DNA from 3 places in the Micromonospora sp. NPDC005172 genome. Region 2 is predicted to be linked to each of the others. Evidence: riboswitches for the same ligand, from Rfam matches in the RefSeq annotation. Region 2 holds a riboswitch; each other region holds the start of a gene.

Region 1 (6,322 bases), on a different contig from region 2:
GGCACGGAGACCAGCGCGCCGGTGATACCCGCGAGCACCACTCCCGCCGCGATCCCGATGATCACCGCGAGCGGGTGGATGGCCACCGCCCGACCCATGATGAGGGGCTGGAGAATGTGCCCCTCCACCTGCTGCACACCGATCACCGCACCCAGGATGATCAGCGCGGTGACCGGGCCGCTGTCGACGAGCGCCACCAGCACGGCCACGCCTCCGGAGAGCGCCGCGCCGACGATCGGGATGAACGCGCCGAGGAACACCAGCGCCGCCAGCGGGAAGGCGAACGGCACGTCGAAGACGACCAGGAAGATGCCGATACCGACGGCGTCGATGAAGGCGACCAGCACGGTCGCACGGACGTACGCGACGAGGGTCTGCCAGGCGGCCCGGCCGGCGTCGTCGACCTTCCAGCGGGCGGCCACCGGCAGCAGCCGTACGACGAAACGCCAGATCTTGTTGCCGTCGCGCAGGAAGAAGAACGTCGCGAACAGCACCAGTAGCGTGCCGGTCAGCACCTCCGCCAGCGTCGCCGCGGTGCTCAGCGCGCCGCTGGTGAACTTCGAGGTGTTGTCGTTGATCCAGCCCTGCGCCTCGTCGATGTAGCGGTCGAGCTGGGTGTCGGACAGGTGCAGCGGACCCGTCTTCAGCCAGTTCTGGATCTGCCGGACACCCTGCGACGACTTCTCGCTCAGCTCCGGTACGCCCTGGATGAACTCGTTGACCACCAGGGTGAGCGTGCCGATGACGGCCGCCAGGCCGCCGACCAGCACCACTGCCGTCGCCATCGAACGGGGTAGCCGGGCGCGCAGCAGCCAGCCCACGGCCGGCGCGAGCAGTGCCGAGAGCAGCATCGCGATGGCCAACGGGATGATCACGATCCGGACCGTGCCGACGATCCGGAGCAGCGCCCAGGCCACCACACCGATCACGATCAGCCGCCAGCACCAGGCGGCGGCGATCCGTAGGCCGTGCGGCACGTCGGCGTCGTCCCGGCTGGACGTCGAGCTGTGCAGGTCCACCGGAGGCTCCGCGCCGACGACCGTGGCCTTCGCCGGTGCGACGGGCCCAGGGATGGCCGGCGAGGCCACTCCCGGCGTCTCCGGGGCGTCGCCCGGGGTCTGCTCAGCGATGCTCACCGACTTCTGTCCTGACTGGTAGGCGCGGCGCAGCCGCCCGCGTACCTGCTCGAAGCGGCTCAAGCGCACCTCCTGGCAGAAGAGTCGTCCGCCCAGGGCGACAGGTCGGACAGCATACGTCCGTTCCCGACACCGTAGGGCAGTTCCGCCACACAATGCCCGCATCGCCGTGGGCGTAACCACCGGCAGCCGGTCACCTGCGACACGGTAGCGTCTGCCCCGTGACCGCCGACCAGGATCTCGACTCCGGCCTGCCCATCCGCCTGCTGCACGATCGTGTGCTGGTGCGGATGGACGGCAGCGAGGGCGAGCGTCGCTCCACCGCTGGCATCGTCATCCCGGCGACCGCCGCGGTCGGCAAGCGCCTCGCTTGGGCGACCGCCGTGGGTGTGGGGCCGAACGTCCGCGCCATCGTCTCCGGCGATCGGGTGCTCTTCGACCCGGACGAGCGTTCCGAGGTCGAGTTGCACGGCCGCGGGTACGTGCTGCTGCGCGAGCGCGACGTGCACGCCGTGGCCGCCGTACGGGTGGAGAACGACTCCACCGGCCTCTACCTGTAGACCTCCCCCCGAGCGCGGTCGCGCCGTTTGTCGGCGCGTACGACGGGAAGCCAGCCGGCGACCGTGGCCCTGGGGAGGGACGATGCCGGTATTCGTCAAGAAGCTGCTGACCTGGGGCAGCGTCGCGTTCCTGATCTACTTCATGGCGTTCCGCCCGGACGGTGCCGCGCAGTTGTTCAAGGGGATCGGGGTCGCGCTCATGGCGATGGCCCAGGGGCTCGGCGACTTCCTCACCACGCTGATGACCTGACCCGCCGCCCGGCCGCGCTCAGGCGTGACCGTGCGGCCACGGCGCGGCGGGGCGTAGTTCATGCCAGCCGGCCGGCGGGTGGTTGACCGGGGGCGGCGGGGCGAGCACCACCGGGATGGGCACCACCGGCTCGTCGGGCGCGGCGACCGATCGCCGCGTACCGTCCGGGAAGCGCAGGTGGTACTGGCTGCCGTCCCAGACGCCGGCCGGGGCCTGCGGATCGCGGCCCACGAAGTACGACCGGTACGCCGTGATCGCCTCCAGCAGTTGACGTTCCTCGACGGCGGTCCGCTCCCGGTCGGCCGGTTTGCGGTCGAGACCGCGCAGCGTCCCGTCGCGCAGCAGGGCCAGCCGGGTCGCCGCGAGCTGGTATCCGCGCATCGCCCGCGCCCCGGCGTCCCCGGCGACGCGGCGCGCCCAGCTCCGGGCGGCGTGCCGACGACCCAGGCTGCTCAGAGCGGCCACCTCGGGCGGGCTCAACCAGCCGGCGCGTACGTAGTCGGGCAGCGTCCGCTCGGTGAGCCGTCCCTCCCAGGCGCGCAACCACACGGCCAGCCCGACCACGCCGAAGAACACCGGCACCATCAGGCCCAGGAAGCCGTACAGCATGATCACTGCCTCGCCGGTGGCCTGGGTCAGCGTCGGCAGCAGGTTCCACGTCCCGTGCAGCATCATCGCCAGCAGCAGGCCGGCGATCGGGGCCAGCACCCGGACACGCCGGTCGGCGGTACGGGAGGCCACCCCGAGGCCGACACCGGTCATCGAGGTGAAGAGGGGATGGGCGAACCCGAAGAGGAGGATCCGCACGATGAAGATGGCGATCACCTGCTGGGTACCGGTCGCCGGACCGTACCGGTCGGCACCGGCCGCGTAGCCGTATCCGCCCAGGTAGAGGATGTTCTCCACCATGGCGAAGCCGACTGCGGAGAGCCCGCAGTAGACCAGGCCGTCGGTGATCCCGGACCACTCCCGGCGGCGGAAGATCAGCAGCAGGATCGGGCCGAGGGCCTTGGTCAGCTCCTCGATGAACGGTGCCACCAGCACGCCGGTCAGCGCATCCGGCAGTCCCCAGTCCGCGAAGCGTCCGGCGGCGAACTCGTTCACGTTCAGCGAGGCGGCCGTGGAGACGAACGCGCCCCAGGCGAAGCAGAAGATCAGATATTTCAGGGGTTCCGGTTCGTAACGGTCGAGCCAGAGGAAGCAGGCGACGAGCACCGGCACCGGCAGGATCGCGGCGACCACCCCGACCAGCAGCGCCTGTACGCCCAGCGACTGGCCGAGGGTGAACACCATGAAGACCGCGCACGCGGCGATGAGCAGCACCACCCCGGCCAGCACCAGGAACCGCACCCAGCCGAAGCGGCGCGGCGGCATCCCGGGTGACGAGCCGGCGGGCGGGGCCGCGGGCGTGTGCGGCGGCGACGGCAGGGGTGCACCGGGCGGGGTGTCGGCCATGCGGTCAGCGTAGCCATCCGCCGCCGGCTGGTCCGGGCGCATCCACAGCCGCTATGCTGCCGGCAGGTCACGAGCGCCAGCGTCAAGCCCCGGCTTGCTGGCCGGCAACCCTCGTCGAGTTCGCGGTGGGGTGCCCCGGGTGATGACCGGGCCCAGCCCGATCGGCGTGCTGGGCAAGCGCGGACCCCGTCCCGACAGGCACACCCGGGGTCCCTGACCCCGGAGGTTCCGGCGTGTCCGTCACTCTCGTACCCTCGCTGCCCAGCCTGCCCGCCGTCGCGTCCGCGCCGTCGGCGGCGCTCGACGTGCTCGGCGTACCCGGCGAGATCAACCTCGACTACGCGGCCACCGCGCCGTGCGCGCGGGCCGCGGCCGACGCGGTCACCGAACTGCTCCCCTGGTACGCCAGCGTGCACCGGGGCGCGGGAGCGCTGTCGCGGCGCTGCACCCTGGCGTACGAGCGGGCCCGGCAGACGGTCGGCGACTTCTTCGGCGCGCGTGCCGACGACCACGTGATCTTCACTCGGAACACCACCGACGCCCTCAACCTGTTGGCCCGGTCGTTGCCCGCTGGCACGACTGTGGTCACCTTCGCCGGTGAGCACCACGCGAACCTGCTGCCCTGGCCGCGCGGCTCGGTACGCCTGCCGGTGCCCGCCGACCCGGCCGGGGCGGTACGCGCTCTCGCCGCCGCCCTGACCGAGCTGCGCCGCGACAGCAACCCCACGCTGCCGGTGCTGGTCGCGGTCACCGGGGCGAGCAACGTGACGGGTGAGCTGTGGCCGGTCGCCGAGCTGGCCCGGGTGGCCCACCGGCACGGCGCCCGGATCGTCCTCGACGCCGCGCAGCTCGCCCCACACGCCCCGGTCGACCTGCACGCGCTCGACGTGGACTACCTGGCCGTCTCCGGCCACAAGCTGTACGCCCCGTTCGGCGCGGGTGTGCTCGTCGGCCGGGCGGACTGGCTGGACGCCGCCCCGCCGTACCTCGTCGGCGGCGGTGCCACCAGCAACGTCGGGCCGGCCACCCATGACGTGACCTGGGCGACCGGCCCGGCCCGGCACGAGGCCGGCACCCCGAACCTGTTGGGCGCGGTGGCGCTGGCGGCGGTGTGCGCGGCGCTGGCCGACGCCGACCGGGTCGCGCTGCACGCCCGTGAGCAGGCGTTGCTGGCTCGGCTGCGCGACGGCCTCGCCGCCCTGCCGCACGTGGTGGAGCTGCGGACCTTCGACGCGGACGCGCCCCGGGTCGGCATCGTGTCGTTCGTGGTCGCCGGTCAGGACTCCGCGACGGTAGCCGCGCGGCTCGCCTCCGAGCACCGGATCGGCGTACGCGACGGGTTGTTCTGTGCCCATCCGCTGGCCCGGCGGCTGCTCGGCGAGGCTGCCGCGCGTACCGGCCGAAGGGATCTTCCAGCGACCGCGCTGCGCGCCAGCATCGGTCTGGGCAGCACCGCCGCCCAGGTCGACCGGCTGCTCGCGGCGCTCGCCGAGCTGGCCTGAGCCCCGTGCTCAGCCGACCGGCGGGGCGGTGGGTGGTTTCGGCGCCTCGCCCGGCTCGGCCGGTTCGCCGACCGGCCGCTCCTGTTCCCCGAAGGAGATCCGGATGCAGCGGTTCGCCTCCTCCTGCTCGATCCCGGAGGCCACCAGCAGGTCACTGGCCGTGGTACGGATCTGGGCGACCACGACGCTGCCGGAGAAGCCGACCCCTGCGCCGTACGCCCGCCCGGCCTCGCTGACGGCCCGCAGCGACCGCTCCCGCGCCTGCTGCGGCTCCTCACCCACCGCGAACTCGTGCTTGAGCAGCCGGACCGACTCGGCGAGGTGGCCGATCGCGTCCGGCATGGTCTCGGGCACCGGCTCGTCGTCCTCGATCAGGGTGACGGACCGGCGGATCAGCGTGCCGGAGTTGCGCATCGCGCGGTCGATCGGGTCGGCCGCCTCCGCGTAGTGGGTGAGTTCGCTGCGACGGTGCCAGCGGGCCGGTGACAGGGTGGCCGTCTCCTTCGCCCCCTCGATCGCCTCGGACAGGGTCGCCAGCTCGTCCTTGTTGTTGCGCAGCCGTTCCAGCGCCCGCTGGATGCCGGCGCGATCCCGCGCGCGCAATCCGTCGGCGGTGGCGTCGAGTTGCGCCGCGAGCAGGTCCAGCGCCGGCCGGGCGGCCCGGTTGATCACTCGGAGCGGGTTCAGCGGCAGCAGCACAGCCGTCACCAGCAGGGCGACCCCGCCGCCGAGGAACGCGTCGACGAAGCGGGGGATCTCCAGGTTCTGGGTCGACGGGCTCAGCGTCACGATCAGCACCGCCGTGGCCGCCGCCTGGATGACGATGGCCACGCTCGCGCCGGCGAAGATGGTGAGCAGGATCGCCACGGTGACCACCAGGCCGAGCTGCCACGCGCCGGTGCCGAGGAAGTAGATCAGCAGGTCACCGACGAATACCCCGACGCCCACACCGACGATCAGCTCCACGGTCCGGCGGAAGCGCTGGCCCACCGACGCGGCCAGCGTGCCGACGGCGGAGATCGGCGCGAAGACCGGCTGCGGATTGCCGAGCACCTTGTGCGAGACGAGGTACGCCAGGCCGGCGGCCAGACCAGCCTGCACGGCCAGCCCACCGGCCATCCGTACCCGGTGCAGCCGGTCGTGCAGGGTGGCCCGGCCGCGGTGCCGGAGCTGCTCGGTGGCCTCCGCGATCCGCGCCCCGTCGACATCCACCAGTCCATCGCGCAGCGGGGCACGCCGCACCATCGGAGGTCTCTTGTCCCGGGCCGCCGCCATGGGCGCGACTACCCGTGGCAGGGCCGCTGAATCCTCCCGTGCGCGTGCCGCGCGAGCGGATGCGGCAGACTCGGGCGGTGGCGGATCTGCTGGACCGGTGGCGGGCGGCGGCCCACGCCGCCGGTGCGAAACCCGACGAGCGCA
Region 2 (6,322 bases):
GACATCGCGGCTGACATCGCCGCCCGGATCAGGAGCGGGGAGTACGGGCCAGGTACCAAGATTCCGTCATACGCGCAGCTCAGTGACCTGTACTCGGTGTCGGTATCCACTGCGGCTCGCTCGGTGGCACTCTTACGCGATCGGGGTGTCGTTGTTGGCGCTCCGGGGCGGGGAGTGTTCGTTCCCGAGCCAGACTCTGACGAGGCCGACGGCTAAATAATGCGTAGGTCGGTAGCCGCTTGCCCCACATTCGGGGCAGCTCGACAGGGTGTGCGGGCACCACGCCAGCCGGTACGTTGAGGGTTCGGGAGCGCTCCCAATGCGCGAGAGTCACTGGGGTGTCGGTCAAATCAGGGCAAAGTCGCAATTACAGCATTGCGCCTCAGGTTCTCCCGCCGGGGATTTTCCCACTAGCAAAGAACTTATTAACATCGATGCCTTGAGGCCCCACCATGGAAGAGATCTGTTCCCTTCGATGGAGGTCTCCATGAACGTCTCTCGGCTCGGCGGGCCGATCCTGTCCCTGTTCCGCATCGTGATCGGCCTGCTGTTCACGCTGCACGGCCTCTCGTCGGTCTTCGGGTTGTTCGGCGGCAACCCGATGACCGGCAAGGCGGTACCGCTCGGCACCTGGCCGGGCTGGTGGGCCGCCCTGATCCAGCTCATCTGCGGCGCGCTGGTGCTGGTCGGACTCTTCGCCCGACCAGCCGCGCTTCTCGCGTCCGGCTCGATGGCGTACGCCTACTTCGTCGTGCACCAGCCGGACGGCCTGCTGCCGCTGTACAACGGCGGTGAGCAGGCGGCCCTCTTCTGCTGGTCGTTCCTGCTGGTCGCGGCGCTCGGGTCGGGCCCGTGGGCGCTCGACGCGCTGCTCTTCAAGCGGCGCGTCCAGGTGCCGTCGATGGCCGAGCCCAGCCCGGTGAACGCCTGACCGCACGCTCACTGCGCGTCGCCGGAGCCTAGGCGAATCGGCTCCGGCGACGCGCGCGTGGGTGCAGGGGTCAGGCCGTCGGTCGGGATGTGAGGACCGCGTCCAGGAGGCCGGGGTAGAGCGTGTCCACCTCGTCGCGGCGCAGTCGGACCAGGCGGCTCGTGCCGGCGGCCCGGGTGCGGGTCAGGCCGGCCTCGCGCAGCACCTTGAGGTGGTGGCTGCGGGTCGCCTTGGAGACGCCGAAGTCGAAGCTGCCGCAGGCGGCCTCACCGCCGTCGGCGAGCGCCCGGACGATCTGCAACCGCACGTCGTCGGCGAGTGCGGCCAGCACGGCGGTGACCGGTACGGCGGTCAGGTCGGGTTCGTGCAGCTCCATGTGACCAGTCTAACCCTTGTTCGACAACGATCGAACAACACCCTATGGTCGGTGTCGTTGGTTCGAAGATACTCGAACAGGAGCTGACGATGCGATCCCGCGCCGCCGCCTACCCATTGCTCGCCGCGCTCGCCTGGGGTGCGATGTTCCCGATCCTGGCCACCGCGCTGACCACTGTCGACCCGCTCAACCTGACCACCGCCCGCTATCTGTTCGCCGCCGTCATCCTGGTCGGCATCCTGCTGCTCCGCGAGGGGTCGGCCGCGCTGCGGCTCGGCGGTCGGGGAGCCGAGGTAATGGTGCTGGGCGTCGTCGGCTTCGCCGGTTTCAACCTGCTCACCAACCTGGCTCTCGAACACGCCGCCCCGCAGCAGGTCTCCCTCTTCGTGGCGACCACCCCGATCATCACCCAACTGGTGCGGTGGGCCCGGGACGGCGTACGACCGAAGCCCTTCCTGCTGGCCCTCTCCCTGGTGGCGCTCCTCGGAGTCGGCCTGGTGATCACCCGCGGGAGCCTGGCCGGGCTCGGCCAGTTCGGTCTCGGCGGCCTCATGATGATCGGCGCGGTGCTCGGCTGGGCCATCTACACCCACGGCGCGACCCGGTTCGGCGCCTGGTCGCCGCTGCGTTTCACCACGCTGACCGCGCTCGCCGGCACGGCCGCCATGCTGGCCGCGAGCATCGGCGCCGACGCCGTCGGGTGGCAGCACGCGCCGGCGGCCGCGGACCTCGTGGCGATCACCCCGCAACTGGCGTACGCCGTGCTCGTCGCCGCAGTCGTCGCGGTGCTGGCCTGGAACACCGGTGTGCAGCGGCTGGGCGCCGCCAACGCGGCCCTGTTCATGAACCTGGTCCCGGTGACCACCTTCGTCGTGCAGATCGCCCGTGGCTACCGTCCGGAGACGGTCGAGCTGGTCGGGGCGGCGATCACCATCGCCGCGCTGGTCGCCGCGAACCTCGCCGCGCGGACCCGTCCCCGGCCCTCGCCGCCGCCCCGGCCGACGGCGGTCACCGACCCCGGCGCGGTGGTCGACCCAGTGGCGGTGGCGCACCGCTGACCCACTGGCTGGGATGCCCGGTGGAGGCGCCGGGCAACGTTGCCTAGACTCGACGGCACAACTGCATACCTCATCCAGAGGGGCTGAGGGATACGGCCCGACGACGCCCCGGCAACCACCCCGCGCGCTCACCGCTGAGCGACCCGCGGGGCAGGTGCCAATTCCGTCCCCGCCGCACCGTGCGATGCGGGGAAAGATGAGAGGACCCTCGACATGACGTCGACGCTCGCCGCCTCCGGCATCGACACCTCCGCCAGCCCCGCCCGTGCCCTCGTCTGCCGCGCCTGTTCGGCCCGCTACCCGCTCGCCGCCCAGCACGCCTGCTACGAGTGTTTCGGCCCGCTGGAAGTCGACTACGACACCGCCGCGCTGGCCACCGTGACCCGCGAGCAGATCGAGGCCGGGCCGGACAACATCTGGCGGTACGCCGCGCTGCTGCCCGCCGGGCAGGACCCGGCCACCCGGGTCACCCTCGACCCGGGGCTGACCCCGCTGGTGGCGGCCCCGCACCTCGCCGCCGAGTTGGGCATCACCGCGCCGCTCTGGGTCAAGGACGACAGCGCCAACCCGACCCACTCGTTCAAGGACCGGGTCGTCTCGGTGGCGTTGACCGCCGCCAAGGCGCTCGGGTTCACCCGGTTCGCCTGCGCGTCCACCGGCAACCTGGCCAACTCGGTGGCCGCGCACGCCGCCCGCGCCGGCGTGCCCTCGATCGTCTTCATCCCCTCCGACCTGGAGCAGGGCAAGGTCATCACCACCGCCGTGTACGGCGGCGAACTGGTCGCCATCGACGGCTCCTACGACGACGTCAACCGGCTCTGCGGTGAGCTGGTGGAGACCGACGAGTTCGAGGACACGGCCTTCGTCAACGTGAACGTCCGCCCGTACTACGCGGAGGGTTCCAAGACCCTCGGCTACGAGGTGGCCGAGCAGCTGGGCTGGCGGATTCCCGCCCAGGTGGTGATCCCGATGGCCAGCGGCGAACTGCTCACCAAGATTGACAAGGCGTTCTCCGAGCTGGTCGAGATCGGCCTGGTCGACGCGCCGGCCGGCGGCTGGAAGGTCTTCGGCGCGCAGTCGGCCGGCTGCAACCCGATCGCCACGGCCCTGCACGCCGACACGGACACGATCATCCCGGTCAAGCCCACCGGCATCGCCAAGTCGCTCAACATCGGTGACCCGGCCGCCGGCCTCTACGCACTGGAGGCGGTGCGTCGCACCGGTGGCTGGATGGAGTACGCCGACGACGACGAGATCCGCGCCGGCATCCGCGACCTGGCCCGTACCACCGGGGTCTTCGCCGAGACGGCGGGCGGCGTGACCGCGGCAGTGTTGCGCAAGCTGGTCGAGTCCGGCCGGCTCGACCCGACGGCGGAGACGGTCGTCTTCAACACCGGCGAGGGTCTGAAGACCATCGACGCCGTGGCCGCACAGGTCGGGCCGACCCACCACATCAAGCCGTCCCTGCGTGCCGCCCGGGACGCGGGGCTTCTGGGCTGAATCCGCCCGGTGACTGGGTTTTCGCTGTGAGTGTGGAAAACCCGCCGCTCAGGACTTGACGGCAGGAACCGGACGGCGCAAGATGCTCCGTGCGGGAGGGCATTTCGCCGAAGACTTTTGAAGTTCTTGCGACCCAACGCCGGAGGCGTTGTGCGAATGCCCCTCCCGACCACGTCCGACAGGGCCAGCGAATAATCGCTGGCCCTGTCGCTTTTGCGGCTGTCAGGCTCACCGGCATGAGCATCACGATCGTGCCGTTCGACGGCACCGACCGGGCCGCGGTCGACGAGGCGTACCGGATCGGAGCGGCGGCCACCGAGGCCGACCTGCCCGACTTCCCACCGTCCTGCCGGCAACGCTTCGACGGGTTCTTCCACGCCCCGATGCCCGGCACCCGCTCGCTCTGGGCGCTGGCCCGCCTGGACGGTACGCCCGCCGGTTACCTCCAGCTCGACCTGCCGCAGCTCGACAACACCGACAACGCCACCGCCGAGCTGAAGGTCCATCCGGACCTGCGGCGTCGTGGTGTCGGCCGGGCCCTGCACGAGTACGGGGTACGCCTGCTGCGCCAGCACGACCGCAAACGGGTGACGGCGATGACGGTCTCCGCGCTGCCCGGCGGTCCGGCCCGACCGGTGGCGGGTCACGCGTTCGCCGCCGCGATGGGCGCGCACTCCGCGCTGGCCGAGGTGCGTCGCCGGCTGACCATCGCCGACATCGACCGGCTCGCGCTGCGGGCGGCCCTGGCCGACGCGCAGCCCCACGCCGAGGGCTACCGGTCCGTCTCCTGGCAGGGCACCACCCCACCCGAGTACGTCGCGGACGTCGCCTACCTGGACGGCCGGCTCATGACGGACGCGCCGCTGGGCGACGTGCAGTGGGAACCGGAACAGGTCGACGCCGAGCGCATCCGGGGCAACGAGCGCGCCCTGGACGCCCGGGGTAGGCGGCGCTACCACCTCGGGATGCTGCACGAGGCGTCGGGCCGGCTGGTCGCCTGGACCCTGCTCGACGTGGGCGCCTCCGTCGACTGGCACGCGTTCCAGCAGATCACCATCGTCGACCCGACCCACCGTGGCCACCGGCTGGGCCTCATCGCCAAGGCGGAGAACCTGCACCATCTGCTCACCCACGAGCCCGCGGTACGCGTCGTCGACACCTGGAACGCGGCCAGCAACAGCTACATGGTGGCGATCAACGAGCAGCTCGGCTTCCGCCCGGTGGACGCCTGGGACAACTGGCAGCTCACCCTCTGACGGGTATCCGCCCCTACTGCTCGCCGACCGGGCTGTTGCATGATGGCGGGCATGACGGAGACCCCGCATTCCCTGTACGACAGGCACGCCGACACCCTCAACCGTGCGCTGACCGCGATCACGGAGCGGGGCTACTGGTCCGCCTATCCCGAGTCCCCCAGCCCCCGCGTGTACGGCGAGACCGCCGCCGCCGACGGCAAGGCCGCCTTCGAGGCGTACCTCGGTGGTGACTTTCCGCTCGATCAGCCCGGCGCTGGCGGGCGGATCGCCACCGAGACGAGCCCGTTCGGGGTCGACCTGGCGGTGCGGTACCCGCACGCCGGCACCGACGAGCTGGTCACCGCCGCCTCCGCCGCGCTGCCGGCGTGGCGCGACGCCGGTCCGCAGGCCCGGGTGGGTGTCTGCCTGGAAATCCTCGACCGGCTGCACAAGCACATCTTCGAGCTGGCCAACGCGGTGCAGTTCACCAGCGGGCAGGCGTTCGTGATGGCGTTCCAGGCCGGCGGCGCGCACGCGCTGGACCGGGCGCTGGAGGCGCTGGCGTACGCGTACGCCGAGATGACCCGGCACCCGGGCACCGCCGGTTGGGAGAAGGCCGCCGGCAAGGGCGACCCGCTGCGGATGACCAAGACGTTCCACGTGGTCCCCCGTGGTGTGGCGCTGGTGATCGGGTGCAACACCTTCCCGACGTGGAACTCGTACCCCGGGCTGTTCGCCTCGCTGGTCACCGGCAACCCGGTGATCGTGAAGCCACACCCGCGCGCGGTGCTGCCGCTCGCGATCACCGTGAAGTACGCGCGGGAGGTCCTCGCGGAGGCCGGCTTCGACCCGAACCTGATCCTGCTGGCCGCCGAGGCGCCGGGCGAGAAGCTCGCCAGCGACCTGGCGCTGCACCGGTCCGTCAAGATTGTCGACTTCACCGGCTCCACCGAGTACGGCGACTGGCTGGAGACGCACGCCCGGCAGGCGTCGGTCTACACCGAGAAGGCCGGCCTCAACACCGTGGTGATCGACTCCACCGACGACTTCACCGGCATGTGCCGCAACCTTGGTTTCACCCTGACCCTCTACAGCGGTCAGATGTGTACCACCTCGCAGAACATCCTCATCCCGGCCGGGGGCATCGAGACCGACCAGGGGCACAAGAGCTTCGACGAGGTGGCCGGTGGAATCGCCGCGGCCGTCGGCAAGCTGACCGCCG
Region 3 (6,322 bases), on a different contig from region 2:
GGTCGTCGCGCAGCACGCTGCGCCCGTCCAGCAGGACGTCGCCCCGGTCCGGCTCGATCAGTCGGTTGAGCGTACGCAGCAGAGTGGACTTGCCCGAACCGGACGGGCCGATCACGCAGGCCGTCGCGCCGCGCGGCACGCTGAGGTCGACGCCGCGCAGCACGCGATTCGACCCGAAGGCCAGGTGGACGTCACGCGCGTCGACGCTGACCGAGGTGGTGGTCGCGGTGGTGGTCATCGCCGGTCTCCTTCCTGGATGCCAGTCAGCTCTGGGTCGTCCTCGTCCTCGTCGTCCGCGGGTGCGGTGGTGGGCCGGCCGTGGCGCAACCGCCGGTCGATCGCGTTGACGACGTGCGTCAGCGGGACGGTCAACGCCAGGTAGAACAGACCCGCCAGCAGCAGCGCGGACTCGTTGCCGGTGGTGGCCGCGTAGTCCTGCCCGATGCGGAACAACTCCCGCTGGCTGGCCACCAGACCGAGGAAGTACACCAGGCTGGAGTCCTTGATCAGCGCGATGAGCTGGTTGACCCAGGCGGGCAGCACCCGCCGGATGCCCTGCGGGATGATCACCAGCCGCATCGCGTCGGCCCAGGAGAAGCCGAGCGCCCGCGCGCCCTCCAACTGCGCTGCCTCCACCGACTGGATGCCGGAGCGGAAAATCTCCCCGATGTACGCGGCGGCGATCAGTGACAGCGCGAGGATGCCCAGCGGGTACGGTTCCGGTCCCCAGACCTGCATGCCCAGCGGGGCCAGCCCGACGCCGATCAGCAGGATCGTCGCCGCGGCCGGCAGCCCCCGGAACACGTCGGTGTAGACCCGCGCGGGCCAGCGCAGCCACCGACTACGGGAGATGCCGGCCACGGCCAGCAGCAGACCCAGCACCGTGCCGAGCAGGGCGGCGGAGACGGCCAGGATCAGGGTGTTGGGCAGCCCGACGGTCAGCATCTCGGGCAGCGCCTCGCGCATCGCGTCGGCGTCGAAGAACGTCTCCCACAGGGTGCTCAACGGATCCATCGTTCGCCTCTCCTACCGTCCCGCTCGCTCGTCACCGCTTGTCGCTCAGGACGCCGTCGAGGCGGACGGCTGCGCCGACCCGGACGGCGTGGCCGGGGCCGCCGCCTTGCCGCTGCCCGGGGTGAAGTCGGCCGGGATCGGTCGCCCCGGGTAGTACTGGGCCTGCAACCGGCTCCACGTGCCGTCGGCGATCACCTCGTCGAGGCCCTTGTTCAGCGCCTCGCGCAGCTTGTCGCCATCCTTGGCGACGGCGTACGCGGTCGGGGCGGGGCTGAGCTCCTTGGCCGCCACAGTGATCTTGCCGTTGCTGTCGGCGGCCGACTTCTCGCCGATCTCGGCCGGTGCGATCCAGGCGTCGGCGGTGCCCGCCTTGAGCTGGTTGATCGCGCCGTTGTAGTCCGGTACACGCACCGGGTCGAGCTGCTTGCCGGTGGCGTAGTCGTCCTGGACCGTGCCCTGCACCACCACGACCCGCTTGCCGGCGAGCTGGTCGAACCCGGTGATCGGTGAACCGGCCGGGACGTCCAGGCCGAAGTAGCCGAAGTCGTACCCGTTGCCGAAGTCGACGGTTTTCTTGCGCGCCTCGGTGATGGTGATCGAGGAGCTGCCGACGTCGAACTTGTGGTTGTTGACCTGGGACAGCAGCGCGGAGAAGTCGGTACCGACGAACTCGACCCGCAGGCCGAGCTTGCCGGCCACGGCGGTCAGCAGGTCGTTGTCGAAGCCGGTGAACTTACCGTCCTTGAGGTACACGTTGGGCGGCGCGTCGGTCAGCGTGCCGGCCCGCAGCACACCCGGCTGCGCCAGACCGTACGGGTTGCTGCCACCACTACCCGCCGCCGAGCCACCACCCCCACCCCCGCAGCCACTCAACCCACCAGCAACAAGAACCGCGCCAACAACAACAAATCGACCAAGAAAACGCACAGTCATCTCCAAAAGAACAGGTCGACCCCGTCGATCATGAAGTTGTTGCCCCGACACGCCGGTCGGACGGGCAACAACTTCATGATCGACGCGAGGGGTCGCGCGGATGGGTGGGTGCCCGGGAGGCGGGCGAGAGGGGAGGGGTTAGCGCTTCAGGCGGCGGTACACGCCGCGCTGCGCATTCGCATCAGGTCCACGTGCCGACGCCGGGTCAGGGCCGGCATGCGCCGGACGGCCGGTGGCGTGAGGCTGAGGATGTGCATGAGGTCTCCCGGGTCTTGGTGCTGACCTGGGTGCCAGGCCACGCTTGCACCGACGTCCTGCCGGTGCCTGGTCTTCACCCGGGGCACCCCACCGCGGAGGAGGGTTGCCGGCCAGCGAGCCGGGGCTTGTCGCTGGCGCTCATGACCTGCGCCGAGGCTAGCAGCAGCCACCGGTCGGTCGTCCAGCCGATATGACCACGCTCACCAGCCCTGGCCTGCGCCCGACGAGCAGGTCAACCTGCGTGCACGTGCGGCCGGCGCGTCTGGTCCGGCTCCTGGCGGCGCAGGATCTCCCGGGTGACCGAGGCGATCTCGCCCTGCCCGAACGCCAGGTAGCGCAGCACGTTGCGGGCCGGGCCGCCCTCGGTCCACTCGAAGTAGATGTGCGGGCGTCGCGCGCTGCGGTCGCGGATCTCCAGCAGCAGCGCGGCCAGCGCGTTGGGCACCGAGGAACTGGCCAGGCTGAGCACCGGGAAGCGGTCGTGCGCCACGCTGCCACGCACCAGCAATCCGGTCTCGAAGTCCGACGGATCGGTGACCCGGACCTCGACGAAGATCACGTCGCTGTCGTCGGGGAAGTCGTTGTCCGCCATGGTCTGGGCCAGCTTGTCGCGGTACTCCGTCAGGTCGCGGCGCTCCGGCTCGTGCGCGATCAGGCGGATGCGACGTCCGGCGCGCTCGTCGATCATGCCGGTCGCCACCTCGTCGAGCTCGACGTGGTCGACCCGCAGCTCGAACGCCCGCAGCACGCGTGACAGCGCCGACACCACGATCATCGCGCCGATGAAACAGGCGGCGATCTTCACACCGTCGGGACGCTGCACCACGTTCGCCACGGTGGTGTAGACGAACACCACGGCGATGACCCCGAACGCGACCGCGCGACCGCGCTGACGCCGCCGCCGCGCCGCGAGCGTCACGGCCGTCGCCGCCGAGGTGATCAACACCAGGACCCCGGTCGCGTACGCGCCGCCCTGCGCGTCGACGCTGGCGGAGAAGACGACCGTGATCAGGAACGCCACCCCGGTGAACACCAGCACCAGCGGCCGGACCGCGCGGGCCCACGTCGGCGCCATGCCGTAGCGGGGCAGATACCGGGGTACGAGGTTGAGCAGCCCGGCCATCGCGGACGCCCCCGCGAACCAGAGGATTCCGATGGTGGAGAGGTCGTAGACCGTGCCGAACACCCCTCCGAGGTGCTGGTGGGCCAGGTAGGCCAACGCCCGGCCGTTGGCGGCCCCGCCCGGCCGGAACGCCTCGGGCGGGATCAGCACGGTGGTAGTGACGCTGCTGGTGATCAGGAAGACGCTCATCGTCGCGGCGGCGGTGGTGAGCAACCGCCGCGCGCCCCGGATGCGGCCCAGCGGCCGATCCTCCGAGTCCTGGCGGTCCCCCCGGATGTGCGGCATCACCGCCACCCCGGTCTCGAAGCCGGACAGGCCCAGCGCCAGCTTCGGGAACACCAGCAGGGACAGCGCGACGACCATCAGCGGGTCGCCGTGCCCGGTGCGCAGCGCGGTGCTCCAGTCCCCGACCGCGCTGGGGTGGTTCACCACCCGCCACAGCGCGTCGGCGATCACCACCGCGTTCAGCGACAGGTAGACCGCGACGAGGACGACGGCGATCCCGATGGCCTCGCCGAACCCCTTGAGGAACACCGCGCCGAGCAGGGCCACGAGCAGCAGCGTGAGCACGACCTCGTGACCCTTGAGCCCGCCGGGCAGGAACGGGTTCTCGTCGATGTGGGCGGTCGCGTCGGCCGCGGACAGGGTGATGGTGATGATGAAGTCGGTGGCCGCGAAGCCCAGCAGCACCAGCACGAACAGCTTGCCCGGCCAGTAGCTGAGCAGGCGTACGAGCATCGCGATCGAGCCCTCACCGTGCGGGCTCTCCACCGCCACCCGACGGTAGACCGGCAGCGCGCCCAGCACGGTGACCAGCACCAGCACCAGCGTCGCCACCGGCGAGAGCGCCCCGGCCGCCAGCGCCGCGATGCCCGGCTGGTAGCCCAGCGTCGAGAAGTAGTCGACGCCGGTCAGGCACATCACCTTCCACCACGGGTGGTGCCGCTCCTCCCGTGGTCGCACGTGCAGGCCCTGCGGCACGGGCTGCTGCGACTCGTCGGCGAGCAGCCAGCGCCGTACCCGGTCGGTCCGCCGGCCGGCACGCCTGTCCACCTCCACCGGCGTCACCCCCGTCCCGCCCATGGTCACCGCGAGTATCCGCCGTCCGGTCGACGTCCGTCCGGCGGTGCGCGGAACCCGCCCGCCGCGAGTACCGGCCCCGGCGGCGCGCCGAGGGTTTCGGGCTGGGAGCACGGGGGAAGCAGCGCCCCCGTCCCCAACCCCGGGCCGGGCAGCGCCGGGAGGGGGCGGGCTCGTGGTCGGTGGCCGCCGCTTCCGCCGAGGCGACGGCTTCGGCCGCCAGCTCGACGAGCACGAGACCCGGGTCGGGGCCGTGACGCCGCCGCAACCGGGAAGCTCGTCCGCCGGAGGGCTGGTGGACAGCGCCGTCTACATCCGGGGACACCGGTACGCCTCGCCGGCCGGCCTCGCCGAGACGTACTCCTGTCTCCAGGCGCAGGACGACGCGATGGCCTGGATCGGGTTGTACCGGCCCGACATCGACCAGATCTCGTCGCTGGCGCGCGAGTTCCGCCTGCACGACCTGGCGGTGGAGGACGCGATCAACGCCCACCAGCGGCCCAAGCTGGAACGGTACGGACACACGCTCTTCGTGGTGCTGCGCGCCGCCCGCTACGACGACCTGCGGGAGGAGGTCGAGTTCTCCGAGCTGCACCTGTTCATCGGCCCCGGCTTCGTGGTCACGGTCCGGCACGGGGAGGCCCCCGACCTGGCCGCGGTACGACGCCGCATGGAAGCCGATTCCGCGATGCTCGCCCGAGGCCCCGAGGCGGTGCTGTACGCGATCCTGGATCAGGTCGTCGACGGGTACGCGCCGGTGGTCGCCGGGTTGGAGAACGACATCGACGAGATCGAGACCCAGGTCTTCGGGGGTGACCCGAACGCGAGCCGGCGCATCTACGGTCTCAGCCGGGAGGTCATCGAGTTCCAGCGGGCCGCCCGTCCGCTACTCGGCATCCTCGACGCGTTGGCGGCGGGAGCCGGCAACTACGGCACCGACGAGGAACTGCGCCGCTACCTGCGGGACGTCACCGACCACCTCACCCAGGTGGTGGAGCGGGTCGACGGGTTCCGGCACCTGCTGCAGAACATCCTCACCGTCAACGCGACACTTGTCTCGCAGCAGCAGAACGAGGAGATGCGCAGCCTCACGGCGGCCAGCTACGCGCAGAACGAGGAGCTGAAGAAGGTCTCCTCGTGGGCCGCGATCCTGTTCGCCCCCACACTGATCGGCACGGTGTACGGCATGAACTTCGTCCACATGCCCGAGTTGAACTGGCGTTTCGGCTACCTGTTCGCGCTGCTGCTCATGGTGCTGGTGTGCGGAACCCTCTACCTGGTCTTCAAGCGCCGCGGCTGGCTCTGAACGACGCTCCCGCGACGCCGCGGCTCACTCGATGCCGCGCAGGATGTGCCGCTCGTCCTCGACGTCGTCGTCGCCGGCGCCGATGCGCCCAAGCAGTACGGCGGCGGCCCAGATGGTCAGCGGGGTGGCGGCGCCGGTCATGCCGCCGCCGGTACGGTCGTGCGTGGTCTGGCTCCGCTCGTTACGCGGTGGCCTGCGCTGAGCCTGCATGGGCCCTGCCTCTCCTCGTCGAAGCCGTCGCGGGCGGCGCGGTGTGCGTCCGCGCCCCCGGCCGGGCGGCCCGCTCACGGGTCACCACCGGTACGGCATCCACGTCGAACCATCCCACGTCACACCGCGTTCGCACCCCTTGTTTTCGGTTTCCCGACTCACGCCCGCCAAACCGGACAAACGAAACGGCCCGCCTCGCGGTCGGGCCGCTCAGGGCAGCGGGTGGGCGATGCCGCGGGCGTGGTCCGTGAGCGCCGCGCCGACCACTGTCGCCGCCACCGGCAGCACCTCCAGGCAGCGGCGGATCGCAGCGGCCATCAGCGTGTTCGGTACGCGCATCGACAGTGTGCAGTGCGGCACCCAGCGCCCCGGCTGGTAGTGCTCGACCAGCCCGACAC

Evidence for each region. A riboswitch is a leader RNA that binds a small molecule or an ion and turns the genes downstream of it on or off. The one in region 2 is predicted to bind S-adenosylmethionine.
Region 1: it holds a riboswitch for S-adenosylmethionine, as region 2 does, so the genes downstream of both, ABZV06_RS22040 (aminotransferase class V-fold PLP-dependent enzyme) here and thrC (threonine synthase) in region 2, are expected to answer to the same signal.
Region 3: it holds a riboswitch for S-adenosylmethionine, as region 2 does, so the genes downstream of both, ABZV06_RS26365 (ABC transporter substrate-binding protein) here and thrC (threonine synthase) in region 2, are expected to answer to the same signal.

Annotation. Positions count from the first base shown of each region.
Region 1 is NZ_JBEXIL010000034.1:13,250-19,571, reverse strand. Features, by position in the region: gene ABZV06_RS22060 (AI-2E family transporter) at 1-1,199, opposite strand, end outside; gene ABZV06_RS22055 (co-chaperone GroES) at 1,358-1,696, shown strand; gene ABZV06_RS22050 (hypothetical protein) at 1,779-1,946, shown strand; gene ABZV06_RS22045 (PrsW family intramembrane metalloprotease) at 1,965-3,443, opposite strand; SAM riboswitch class IV at 3,467-3,587, shown strand; gene ABZV06_RS22040 (aminotransferase class V-fold PLP-dependent enzyme) at 3,635-4,903, shown strand; gene ABZV06_RS22035 (FUSC family protein) at 4,913-6,148, opposite strand; gene ABZV06_RS22030 (metal-dependent phosphohydrolase) at 6,256-6,322, shown strand, end outside.
Region 2 is NZ_JBEXIL010000020.1:697-7,018, reverse strand. Features, by position in the region: gene ABZV06_RS16140 (GntR family transcriptional regulator) at 1-216, shown strand, start outside; gene ABZV06_RS16135 (DoxX family protein) at 488-931, shown strand; gene ABZV06_RS16130 (metalloregulator ArsR/SmtB family transcription factor) at 1,002-1,307, opposite strand; gene ABZV06_RS16125 (DMT family transporter) at 1,397-2,365, shown strand; SAM riboswitch class I at 2,433-2,568, shown strand; gene thrC (threonine synthase) at 2,579-3,865, shown strand; gene ABZV06_RS16115 (GNAT family N-acetyltransferase) at 4,102-5,121, shown strand; gene paaN (phenylacetic acid degradation protein PaaN) at 5,173-6,322, shown strand, end outside.
Region 3 is NZ_JBEXIL010000050.1:36,402-42,723, forward strand. Features, by position in the region: gene ABZV06_RS26355 (amino acid ABC transporter ATP-binding protein) at 1-238, opposite strand, end outside; gene ABZV06_RS26360 (amino acid ABC transporter permease) at 235-1,014, opposite strand; gene ABZV06_RS26365 (ABC transporter substrate-binding protein) at 1,060-1,887, opposite strand; SAM riboswitch class IV at 2,240-2,351, opposite strand; gene ABZV06_RS26370 (amino acid transporter) at 2,438-4,387, opposite strand; gene corA (magnesium/cobalt transporter CorA) at 4,584-5,714, shown strand; gene ABZV06_RS26380 (hypothetical protein) at 5,739-5,924, opposite strand; gene ABZV06_RS26385 (2'-5' RNA ligase family protein) at 6,135-6,322, opposite strand, start outside.